Regions from separate parts of the Rhizobium sp. BK312 genome, predicted to be linked through region 3. Evidence: riboswitches for the same ligand, from Rfam matches in the RefSeq annotation. Region 3 holds a riboswitch; each other region holds the start of a gene.
The links. Region 3 has a riboswitch for thiamine pyrophosphate ahead of thiB (thiamine ABC transporter substrate binding subunit). Riboswitches for the same ligand answer to the same signal wherever they lie in the genome.

Region 1 (4,036 bases), on a different contig from region 3:
GGCTCAAGGGCGGCGATTTCGTCTTCGTCCACCCAGCGGTAATTCGTCGTGCGGCTGGCGAATCGCCTCAGCTCGTTTTGATCGCGGTTCGGCGCGACGACGAGCGTTCCATTGCGGACGATCTTGCCAGGCAGAATCGCGTCCCATCGATCGGCGGAATCACGGCCGAGCGTCAGTACAGCCTCATCGGCACTTTCCCGCTCGCACCATGGCGCCAGCATGCCGCCGGCAAGCCAGGAGGCGGCGCGATGAAAATTCCGGCCTGGATCTGAGATCGTGACCTCGGCTCCGCGCCGGACTAGCTCGTGGGCGACCGTGAGGCCGGCAACGCCGGCCCCTTTAACGAGAATACGCATGTCATTCAGCCGGCTGGGCAGGGGCTTCGACCGGCATATAGAGGTCTCCGCCCTCTCGATACTTGGCCGCCATGGCTTCCAGCCCTTCCTTCTGTGCTTCGGCGCGGATGTCGTGCGAAATCCGCATCGAGCAGAATTTCGGGCCGCACATAGAGCAGAAATGGGCCACCTTATGGGCCTCCTTCGGCAGGGTTTCGTCGTGGAAGCTGCGAGCCGTGTCCGGGTCGAGCGAAAGGTTGAACTGATCCTCCCAGCGAAATTCGAACCGGGCGCGCGACAGAGCATCGTCACGAACCTGCGCGGCCGGATGACCTTTGGCGAGATCCGCCGCATGCGCTGCGATCTTATAGGTGATGACGCCTGTCTTGACGTCGTTGCGATCGGGCAGACCAAGGTGCTCCTTCGGCGTGACGTAGCAGAGCATCGCCGTCCCGAACCAGCCGATCATGGCAGCGCCGATGCCCGATGTGATGTGGTCATAGCCCGGCGCGATATCCGTCGTCAGCGGCCCGAGCGTGTAAAAGGGCGCCTCGCCGCAGACGGAAAGCTGCTTGTCCATGTTTTCCTTGATCTTGTGCATCGGCACATGGCCGGGGCCTTCGATCATCACCTGACAATCCTTGGCCCAGGCGATCTTTGTCAACTCGCCGAGTGTCTCCAGTTCGGCGAACTGCGCGGCGTCGTTGGCGTCAGCTATCGAGCCGGGGCGCAGGCCGTCGCCAAGCGAGAAGGAGACGTCATAGGCACGGCAGATATCGCAGATTTCCTCGAAATGCTCGTAAAGGAAGCTCTCGCGATGGTGATGCAGACACCACTTGGCCATGATCGAGCCGCCGCGCGAGACGATGCCGGTGACGCGATTGACGGTGAGCGGGATGTAATGCAGCCGCACACCGGCATGGATGGTGAAATAGTCGACGCCCTGTTCCGCCTGCTCGATCAGCGTGTCGCGATAGATTTCCCAGGTCAGTTCCTCGGCAATGCCGCCGACCTTTTCCAGTGCCTGATAGAGCGGTACGGTGCCGATCGGCAGCGGCGAATTGCGGATGATCCATTCGCGGATATTGTGGATGTTGCGGCCGGTCGAAAGATCCATGACGGTATCGGCACCCCAGCGGGCAGCCCAGACCATCTTCTCGACCTCCTCCGCCATTGAGGAGGTGACCGCGGAATTGCCGATATTCGCATTGATCTTCACCAGGAAGTTCCGGCCGATGATCATCGGCTCGCTTTCGGAGTGATTGATGTTGGCCGGAATGATCGCTCGGCCGCTCGCAACTTCCTGGCGGACGAACTCTGGGGTGACATGATCCGGAATATGGGCGCCGAAGCTTTCGCCATCGCGAATCAGGGCTTCTGCCTTCGCCTTGCGGCCGAGATTTTCGCGAATGGCGATGAATTCCATTTCCGGCGTGATGATGCCGGCGCGCGCATAGGCGAGTTGGGTGACCGCCTTGCCGTCTTTCGCCCGCAGGGGCTGGCGCTTGGCCGGAAATTCCGGTGTTAGCCGTTCGCCGGTGACGAAACCATTGTCTTCAGGGCGCACATGCCGGCCTTCATAAGCCTCGACATCGCCGCGGGCGAGAACCCAGTCGCGGCGTAGCTGAGATAGACCCTCCTCGATGCGGATGTCGGCGCCCTCGATCGTGTAGGGGCCGGAAGAATCATAAACAATGACAGGCGGCTCGCCCGAGGTCGGATGGACGCTGATTTCGCGCATCGGCACGCGGATGTCCGGGTGGATCTCTCCGGGAACATAGATTTTCGTGGATGCCGGCAGCGGGCCGGTGGTGACGGTCGGAGTGAGGTTCTTTGCGGCAATATTCATGGTTTGAGGCTCCAAGTTGCAGTTGGAGACCCAGTCAATCAGCCGGAATGATGAAAAGACGCCGGCATGGAATCCAGGCGGGAATCCGAAGCCTTCGAGCGCTTGCACCGTCCCTACGCCAGTATGAACTGGATCAGGTTCAACGGGTCACTGCGCCACAGGAGGCAAAGCCTCATTGTCCAGCAGTATCTCAGCCCCTTGCCGGGACCCCCCTGGTGAATACGGAAAGGCTATGCCTTACCCTTGTTCTCTGTCAACCCCGCAACGACGGTCGCGTTTTCTCAATCGATTGACCCGTGTGGCGCGGGGGCGGCTTGGATTCCATAGGGGCGAGCCTCCGATAGGCGCGATCATCATCTTCGATGACGCTGCTCTTGATCTAAGCCCGTTCCCGCATAAATGGTACCGATGAAAATTCCGGATCTCGAGCCTGATTGGGGAAGGCTGTCTCGATTTGGTGCGAATTCTTGAACCTTGGCGACGGCCGACTATTCCGCAGTAAAAGGCTCAGCCCGCCGCCAGTTGCATTTAAGCAACAGCAATCAAGTCTAATGCCGGAGCGGGTTTCACAGAATTGACAAACATACGGGCTGTTTGTAAACCAAATATAGGACATAACTGTCTTACGGACGAGCGATCGGCCGGATCGGTAGAGGCATTTCAAAACCTTTGCCGCGGGGTGAATTATGGAGGTTAGAGGGGACTCAAGCCGACATCAGGTGCGTATCTGCCGGACTGCCCGGTTGCGTTTAAACCGACGTAATCCTCAGGGTGGTGTTCCAGCTTTGTACTCGCGGTAAATTGGAATGCATATTGCAACCAGGAGTTTAAAATGAACATCAAGAGCCTTCTTCTCGGCTCCGCTGCTGCGCTGGCAGCAGTTTCTGGCGCCCATGCGGCTGACGCGATCGTCGCTGCTGAGCCCGAGCCGCTGGAATACGTTCGCATCTGCGACGCATACGGCGCTGGCTACTTCTTCATTCCAGGCACCGAAACCTGCCTCAAGATCGGCGGCCGCGTCCGTACCGAAGGCGAGTGGTACGATGCCTACAACCCGAACAGCCATAACGGTACGCTGTGGCACACCCGTGCGGAGCTGAGCGTCGACACGGCAACCGACACCGAATACGGCCCGCTGAAGACCAACACGGTCATCCGTTGGGATTGGAATGACGGCAACTCCACCTCCACGAAGCTGCTGTTCGCGAACATCAGCCTCGGCGGTTTCCTCGTTGGTAAGGCTGACTCCCAGTACAACTCCTACATCGGTTATGCCGGCGACGTCATCAACGACGACGTGATCTATGACGGTCCGTACGAACTCAACCAGTTGACCTACAACTACGACGCCGGCAACGGCTTCACGGCTGTGATCTCGGTTGAAGACTCGAACTCCAGCGGCTCGGGCGCTTCCTATGGCTCCAGCTGGTGGTCTGACGACAAGGGCAACCACTACGCTCCTGACGTCGTTGCCGGTGCTGGCTTCAAGTCCGGCGCATGGGGCTTCAAGGTCGTTGGCGGTTACGACTCGATCGTCGAAGAAGGCGCCATCAAGGCTCGTGTCGATGCTGACTTCGGTACCTTCTCGGCCTTCTTGATGGGCGGCTGGAACACCGACGGCGACAAGCTGAACAAGTATGCCGGCACCAACCTCGATCGTTCGGCTTGCCCGGTTAACGATGCATCGAAGTGCGGCTGGGGTGACTGGGCTGTTTGGGGCGGCGTTGGCGTTCCGATCAACGAAAAGCTGAAGTGGAACCTGCAGCTCGCCTATACCGACTCGAAGATCTTTGCCGCAACCACGAACGTCAAGTGGAACCCGGTCAAGAACCTGCTCATCGAGCCGGAAGTC
Region 2 (4,036 bases), on a different contig from region 3:
TTCGATCTTCGTCGGCGCATAGGCGTAGAAATGACCGAAACCGCCGCCGAGATAGGGCGCGCTGCCCATCTGCCAGAACAGCCAGGAGATGCATTCGGCCCGAGCCGGCTGCTCGGTCGGCAGGAAGGCGCCGAATTTTTCGGCGAGATACATCAAAATCGAGGCCGATTCGAAAACGCGAACCGGCTTCGGGCCACTGCGGTCGAGCAAAGCCGGGATCTTCGAATTCGGATTGATGTCAACGAAACCGCTGCCGAATTGATCGCCCTCACCGATTTTGATCAGCCAGGCATCATATTCCGCACCGCTGTGACCAAGCGCCAGCAGCTCTTCGAGCATAATCGTGACCTTCACGCCGTTGGGCGTTCCAAGCGAATAGAGCTGAAGGGGATGGCGTCCTACCGGCAGTTCCTTCTCGTGAGTCGGGCCGGCAATCGGGCGATTGATATTGGCGAACTGGCCGCCATTGGCCTTGTTCCAGGTCCAGATTTTCGGCGGGGTATATTCGGCAGGGCCGGTCATGGGCATCCTCCTTTTTCGGGAATCGAATTTGGGCGATCTTCGATGTAGCGCGCTACATAGATCGCACATAGAGGCCGCTCTTCATTTTTGCGAGAGGAGAATGCGCACTCTTTAACGCGGAAGCGCTCTTGCCGCCTGGGTTAGGGCGCGGACTCTTCGATCGCGTTAGGCCATTGGCAAATGCCTGGAGGTTCATGAAACGAAAAAGCCTGCCGCGGGAGGAGGAGCGGCAGGCTTTTTACAAGAACCGAACAGCGGATGGGAGGAGGAGTTCCGCTATTCCTGCAGCCGTCCCTGGGAGGAGGATAAGGACGTCTGCCAAGCGAAGGGATGCGGGAGGAGATGCATCGCTTCGATGAAGACGAACATACCAGTCTTTTGCTCAGTTCATAGGCATTTCTTTGCAAGGCAGTTATGCGCTATGCGAAAATCGGGCAGCTGGGTCGATCGTAATCTTCAGCCAGGGCGGTGAAGAATGAGCGGGATGCCTATAAAGCAAAAGCGCCTGCTCGGGGGAACAGGCGCTGGTATAATGCAGCTTTTATAAGGAGCCGTCGCGTATAAGGAGCCGTCGCGGCCGTTAGCGAGCGATCGCTGCACGGGCAACATTGCGGATCTCGCCGCGATCGATACCCAGGTCGTGCAGTTCGCGCGTGGACATACGGCCCAGTTCGGCGACCGTCTGACGATACTTGCGCCAGTTGTTGAAAGAGCGTGCTACGTTCATGATGATCCCCTTTCCTTGGGCTTTCGAAGCTGAGCAGCCGTGCTTGGCGCTCCCGTCGCTTCGATAAGAACTATATAGTCGAACCCATTGGCTTTTTGCAGAGCTAAGGAATCACCGCACCTATGCGTCTACTGCATGCGTCGCCCGAAAAGCAGGCGATCTTCATTCGTCGGTCGCGCCTACCTTGACGATTCGCTGATGACAGCGCCGCCTTTGTCTGCGAAAAGAAAAGAGATGAGAGACAGGGGCGTCCGCTATCCGGCGGGCTGAGAAGCACCCTTCGAACCTGAACCAGATCATGCTGGCGGAGGAAGTCGCTCGGGACCTCGCGAAGCTGAAGCACGTCGTCCCTACGCGTCTCGCCGCCTGAAAGGGGCGATATGCAAGACCAAATCACACCAGGCAATCTACTTCGCACCATGCGGGCGAACCCTCCCCTGGTGCAATGCATCACCAATTTCGTCGCCATGAATATCGCGGCCAATGTGATGCTTGCCGCCGGCGCATCGCCGGCAATGGTACATGCCGAAGAGGAGGCCGGTGAGTTTGCCGCTATCTCCGGCGCACTGACGATCAATATCGGTACGCTTTCCGCGGGTTGGCTTAGGGGCATGCTGAAGGCCGCACAGTCGGCAAACAATGCCGGCAAGCCCTGGGTCCTCGATCCCGTCGCCCATTATGCGACCGCGTTTCGTCGCGATGCCATCACGCGCTTGCTGGAACTAAAGCCGACAATCATTCGCGGCAACGCATCCGAGATCATCGCGCTTGCCGGCGGGACGAGCCGCGGCCAAGGCGTCGATAGCCGCGATGCCGTCGAGCAGGCGGAAGATTCCGCCCTTCAACTCGCGGAAAAGCACAGCTGCGTAGTGGCAGTCACAGGCGTTACGGATTTCGTGACGGATGGGCAGAAGGCGAAGCGCATTGCAGGCGGTTCGCCATTGATGCCGCAAGTAACCGCACTTGGATGCTCGCTAACCTGCCTCGTCGGTGCGTTTGCGGCGGTAGCTCCGGATGATCCGTTCCATGCGACCATAACGGCGCTTACGGTCTTTGCCGTTGCCGGCCAACAGGCAGGAGCGGCTGCAGAGGGGCCAGGCTCCTTCTCCTGGCGCTTCCTCGATGCCCTTGCCGCCCTAACCCCGGAAACACTGGATCACGACGCAAGGATATCGGCAGCATGAACACAGACTTCGATCTCTCGCTCTATCTCGTCCTCGATCCGCTGCTATGCCGTGATCTCGGTATGGTGGAGACAACGCGGGCGGCGGTGGCGGGCGGCGCCACCATGATCCAGCTTCGCGACAAGGAGGCTTCGATCCCCGCCATGATCGAAACCGGCCGTGCCCTCAAGCAAATCCTGCACGGAACGAATGTCCGGCTGATCGTCAACGACAATGTCGAGGCTGCCATCGCCATCGGCGCCGATGGCCTTCACATCGGCCAGGAAGATATGAATGCCGCCGACGCCCGCCGCCTGATCGGCCCGGACATGATCCTCGGCCTCTCGGTGGAAACGGAGGCTCTCGCCTCCTCCATAGATGCCGGAATCATCGACTATGCCGGGATCGGTCCGGTCTTTGCCACATCCACCAAGCCCGACCACAAGCAACCGATCGGCTTTGACGGGCTTGCCCGCATCGTCAGGCTTTGCCCGGTTCCTTCAGTGGCAATCGGCGGCCTGAAGGCTGTTCATACCGCCGATGTCCTTTCGTGCGGCGCAGATGGCCTCGCGGTCGTCTCGGCCATATGCGGACAACCGGACCCGCAAGCGGCGACAATCATCATCGCGAAAGCCATCAAGGAGGCTCGCCAATGATCCGCAACGTTCTATCTATCGCCGGCTCCGATCCCTCCGGCGGTGCTGGCATTCAAGCCGACCTGAAGGCTTTCTCCGCCCGCGGCGTTTATGGAATGGCGGCTCTGACCGCCTTAACCGCGCAAAACACTCAGGGCGTCTCCGGCGTCCATCCCGTGCCCCCTCATTTCGTGGCAGACCAGATCAATGCGATCTTTGCCGACATCCGTGTGGATGCCGTGAAGATCGGCATGATCGCTAATGCCGCCATCGCCAGTGCCGTCGCGGACATTCTGGCGCGACATCGCGATGTACCCGTCGTCCTCGACCCGGTCATGATCGCCAAGGGTGGCGCAGCCCTGCTGGCTGCCGATGCCGTTGACGTGCTGACCACGCGGCTGCTGCCGCTTGCGACCGTCATTACCCCGAACCTACCCGAGGCGGCTGCGCTGTTGCATGACGCCGAGGCGACGAACCGCGAAGACATGGCGCGCCAGGCGCGTGCGCTGGCAGCGCTCGGGCCTTCAGCAGTCCTCGTCAAGGGTGGTCATCTGGAGGGTGACGAAAGCCCGGATGTGCTCGCAAGCGGCGGTCATGTGGCCTGGTTCGAAGCTCAGCGGTTGCCGACCAAGAATACGCATGGAACGGGCTGCACGCTCTCCAGCGCTATCGCGGCAGAGATCGCCAAGGGCCTGCCGCTCCCCGAAGCTATCGCCGTCGGCAAGGCCTATCTCGCCGCCGCGGTTGCTGCCGCAGGCCAGCTTTCCGTCGGAAGCGGCCATGGGCCTGTTCAGCATTTCCATGCACTGTGGGCCACAAATAAGGAGTAGCGAGCCTGTTACTCAAGGGTCGCCGTTTCTGGTGCCGGCCGCGGCCTCGATCGGGCATAAGACAAAAAGCGCCGTCCTGATGGGCGGCGCCTCCTCTTCATTGGCGATCGAATGGTACGGGCGGCTCAGGCCCAGCCCATGGTCAACACGCCAAAAAGG
Region 3 (4,036 bases):
CATTTCGTCTGCTTTCGTCATCCGGCACGCCCTGGCCCGCGGTTCCGGCTATGGTCAGGAGAAAGCATACCAGGCCGAGGATCAAGGCATATCCGTCGGCGTCGTTGGTGCGGTAGCTGCCGAGCTTGCTGTAGACCAGCCAGGGCAGGGTCATCAGGCTGTCGGAGCCGAAGAGTGCGACGGCGCCGAGATCGCCGAGCGACAGGGCCATTGCGAAGGAGAGCGCCGTGAAGAGCGGTTTGCGCAGACCCGGCCAATCGACCATGCGCAGGCGCGCAATGCCGTGAAGGCCGAGGCTTGCCGCCAGCCGCCCGGTGCGGCTGACATGGACAGTATAGGCCGGCTCGATGACGCGAATGACGAAGGGCAGCGCCATCAGCGCATTGATGACAATGATGAGGACGGCCGCAAAGCGGCTGGGATCGCCCAATGGCCTGAGCGCCAGGAACCAGCCGGTTGCCAGCACGATCGGTGGCACCAGCAGGATGAGGGAGGAGCTTGCGCCTAATGCGATCGCCAGGCCGTGCAGGCCGAGGGACTTTCGGCGATCCGCCGATATCACCGAGCGGGCGCGAATGATCGCGAAGGATGTCAGCACGGCTAAAAGGCCCGCAGCAAGCGCGATTGCAAGACTTGTGATTGCCGCCTGCAGGAAGATTGGCTGGGAGACGAGCTTGAAAAGATTGGCCTTGAGGCCGGTCACGACGACTGCAGCAAGCGGCATGCCGAGAAAGAGCGTCGCGGCGGCCAGCAGCGCAGCATCGATGCATCGCGCAGCCATCCCCTGTCCATCGATGCGGCGCAGCGCCCGGCCAGCCGTCAGTCCGTGATCGTCGGGAGCTCGAAACAGCGTCATGACGCTGAGTACAAGGAGGGTGACGACGATCTGCAGCAGCGACAGCATTACGGCGCGGCCGGGATCGAAATCGAAGCGGAGCGCCTGGTAGATCGCCACTTCCAGCGTCGTTGCGGCCGGGCCGCCGCCGAGGATCAGGACCAGCGTGAAGCTGGTGGCGCAGAGCATGAAGATCAGGCCGGCGATGCCGGGAACGAGGCCGCGCAGGATAGGCCATTCGATGAAGCGGAAGACCGAGATGGGCTGCATGCCCAGCCCGCCGGCCACGAGCCAATATTCCGCTGGCACACGCTCCAGTCCGGCTAGCATCAGTCGGCAGGCGAGCGGCATGTTGAAGAAGACATGCGCAAGCAGGATACCGGCCAGGCCATAGATGCTGACGGGCTGCGACAGGCCGAGTGCTGATAGCGCCTGGTTGATGAGCCCCTGCCGGCCCCATATGCCGAGCAGGCCTAGTGCGCCGATCAGCACCGGCAGGCCCATCGGCACGGCCATCAGTCGGATCAGCCACAGCCGGCCGGGAAAGCGCGGCTGGCGCGCCAATGCGCGGGCGACCGGAATGGCGAGCACAATGGAGAGCAGTGTCGAAAGCACCGCCTGCAGCAGTGTGAAGCGCAGGATGCGCAGCAGATATGGGTCTGTGAGCGAGGTGTCGCCGCCGGATTCGATGCCGGCGGAGAGGAGAACAAGAACGGCGATCCCGACGAAGAGCGCAATGCTGCCGAGGCTGAACGCCCCGCCGGAAATAGCGCGTCTTCGCTCGGGTGCCGTGAGTATGATCAAGGCATCAGTTGCCGCTGGTGGCGGTCAGCCATTCGTCGATCCAGGCTTTACGGTTCTTGTCGACGTCCGCAGGGCTCATCAGGAAGGTCTTCGACGGCACGACGAGCTTGCTGAAGGCATCCGGCAGGGGCTCGGAAGTGGCGGAAACCGGCATCATCCAGTTGCTTGTCGGAATGATGTCCTGGAAGCCTGCAGAGATCATGAATTTCAGAAAGTCGCGGGCCAGATCTTTGTTCGGGGAAGCCTTGATGAGGCCGGCGACCTCGATCTGAATGTAATGCCCTTCCGAGAAGGCGGCTGCCTGATAGCGATCGGTCTTGTCCTCGATCATGTGATAGGCCGGTGACGTCGTGTAGGAGAGCACCATCGGCGCTTCGCCCTTGGTGAAGAGGTCATAGGCTTCCGACCAGCCGGGAGTGACCGTCAGGATGCGGCCTTTGAGCTTCGCCCAGGCATCGGCGGATTTGTCGCCATAGATCGACTTGACCCAGAGCAGCAGGCCGAGACCCGGCGTCGAGGTGCGCGGATCCTCGATGACGATCTTCTGATTGGGATCGCCTTCGACGAGATCCTTCATGCTCTTGGGCGGGTTCTTGACGGTCTGGCTGTCATAGATCACGGCGAAATGGCCGTAGTCGTAGGGCACGAAGACGTCGTCCTTGAAACCGCCGGGAACCTTGAGGGCCGAGGTGTCGACGCCGCTTGCGTCGAAGAGGCCGGTATCCTTCGCTTCGTCGATAAGATTGGTGTCGAGACCGAGAACGACATCGGCCTTGGTGCCCGTTCCTTCCAGTTTGAGGCGGGAGAGAAGTGCAACGCCATCGGTGACGGCGACGTAATTGACCGTGCAGCCGCAGGTCTTTTCGAAAGCTGCCTTGACCTTGGCACCAGGACCCCAGTCGGCCGTGAAGCTTTCATAGGTGTAGATGGTCAGGGTCTTGTCGGCTGCTTCAGCCGTCTGAGCAGCAAAAAACGTTGCGCCGGCGGCAAGGGCCAGGCCGGCGAAGAATGACAATAGCGATCGGTTTTGCACGACAGCGCCTCCACTTTGGTTTCGTCTTGAAGGGGAAAGGGCGCTATGATTTCGTCACGCGTCTAATCCCTCCGCCGGTGTTAGCCGGATCAGGTTCCGCGGGTTGGCCGGTGAAAGCCTCTCAGCCAAATATCCTGAAGGACATAAGGCACCCCGTTAGAGCGTCGGCAGATTTAGCCTTGTGACGGAGGGATGACAAGGGAAATGATTCCCTTGCCGATTGCAGCATGAAGGATTTACTCGGCAGCCTCCGCGACCGCTGGGCTTTCAAATTTCTTCGCGGCACCCGGGAGCTGCACATTCTTCAGCGTCAGCGAGGTCAGGAGACCAAACATGCAAATGCCGGCTGCCGTCATGAACAACGGGCTGAAGGCGCTTGCATAGGCGTTGGCGACGGCCTCGCGGGTAATCTCGGGCAAGGCGGCCATCATCTTCGGCGTCAGCTCCTCGATGTTCGGTACGCCGGATATGGAAACACCGACATTGCCGAGTTTGGCGGCGATGATGGCGCCGTAGATGGAGATGGCGATGGAGGCGCCGCCCATGCGCGACAGCGTGACGGCGCCGGTCGCAGCGCCGACGTCACGGGCAGCCGCTGCATTCTGTACGCCGATAACGGGCACCTGCTGGGCAAGGCCGATGCCGATGCCGTGCAGCAGCATCAGGCCGCCAATGAGGACGATGGGCGTGCCGGCATGGACGAAGGCGAGTGAAGCGAATGCGATGGTGCTGCAGCTGGCGCTGGCGACGGCAAACGGCTTGTAACGGCCTTTGGCCGCGATCAGTCGGCCGGCGGAGAGCGAGCCGCAGACGATGCCGCCGGTCAGGAGAATGAACAGCAGCCCGGCCATGGAGGGAGAAAGGCCTGTCGTCGTCTGCAGGAAGAGCGCGAAGTAATTGACCATGCCGATAGCGACGGCGCCGCTGGTGATCGAGAGGATCAGCAGAAGGCCGAATGTCGGATTGCGGAACAGCGTCATCGGCACAATCGGCTCGGGTGCGCGGCGCTCGATGAAAACCCAGGCGATGGCGCAGATTACCCCGAAGGCAATAATACCAAGGCATTGCGGCGATAGCAGCGACCCGAAGAGTTCGCTTCCGTCGGCAGCAAGCACAATGCTTGTCGTCGTCAGGGCAAGGACGATGGCGCCGGCATAATCGATCTTCGGACGGCGGGCAGGCTTGCGGTAGGGCAGCATGAAGGCCAGGCCGGCAAGCACGATGAAGCCGATCGGTACGTTGACGAGGAAGATCGAACGCCAGCCGAAAAGATCGCTCATCGTGCCGCCGAGAACGGGGCCGATGGCGCCCGACGCCATCAGCACGAGGCTCGAATAGCTCTGGTAGCGCGCACGCTCGCGCGG

Region 1: it holds a riboswitch for thiamine pyrophosphate, as region 3 does, so the genes downstream of both, thiC (phosphomethylpyrimidine synthase ThiC) here and thiB (thiamine ABC transporter substrate binding subunit) in region 3, are expected to answer to the same signal.
Region 2: it holds a riboswitch for thiamine pyrophosphate, as region 3 does, so the genes downstream of both, thiM (hydroxyethylthiazole kinase) here and thiB (thiamine ABC transporter substrate binding subunit) in region 3, are expected to answer to the same signal.

What each region holds. Positions count from the first base shown of each region.
Region 1 covers NZ_JACHZP010000004.1:519,217-523,252, forward strand. The annotation lists gene thiO (glycine oxidase ThiO) at 1-356, opposite strand, end outside; gene thiC (phosphomethylpyrimidine synthase ThiC) at 358-2,184, opposite strand; TPP riboswitch at 2,277-2,408, opposite strand; gene FHT85_RS14680 (porin) at 3,017-4,036, shown strand, end outside.
Region 2 covers NZ_JACHZP010000007.1:97,288-101,323, forward strand. The annotation lists gene yghU (glutathione-dependent disulfide-bond oxidoreductase) at 1-522, opposite strand, end outside; gene FHT85_RS20310 (DUF1127 domain-containing protein) at 1,103-1,249, opposite strand; TPP riboswitch at 1,483-1,579, shown strand; gene thiM (hydroxyethylthiazole kinase) at 1,630-2,433, shown strand; gene thiE (thiamine phosphate synthase) at 2,430-3,068, shown strand; gene thiD (bifunctional hydroxymethylpyrimidine kinase/phosphomethylpyrimidine kinase) at 3,065-3,877, shown strand; gene FHT85_RS20330 (undecaprenyl-diphosphate phosphatase) at 4,003-4,036, opposite strand, start outside.
Region 3 covers NZ_JACHZP010000006.1:105,004-109,039, forward strand. The annotation lists gene FHT85_RS18055 (ATP-binding cassette domain-containing protein) at 1-3, opposite strand, end outside; gene thiP (thiamine/thiamine pyrophosphate ABC transporter permease ThiP) at 1-1,636, opposite strand, end outside; gene thiB (thiamine ABC transporter substrate binding subunit) at 1,644-2,636, opposite strand; TPP riboswitch at 2,722-2,838, opposite strand; gene FHT85_RS18070 (MDR family MFS transporter) at 2,909-4,036, opposite strand, start outside.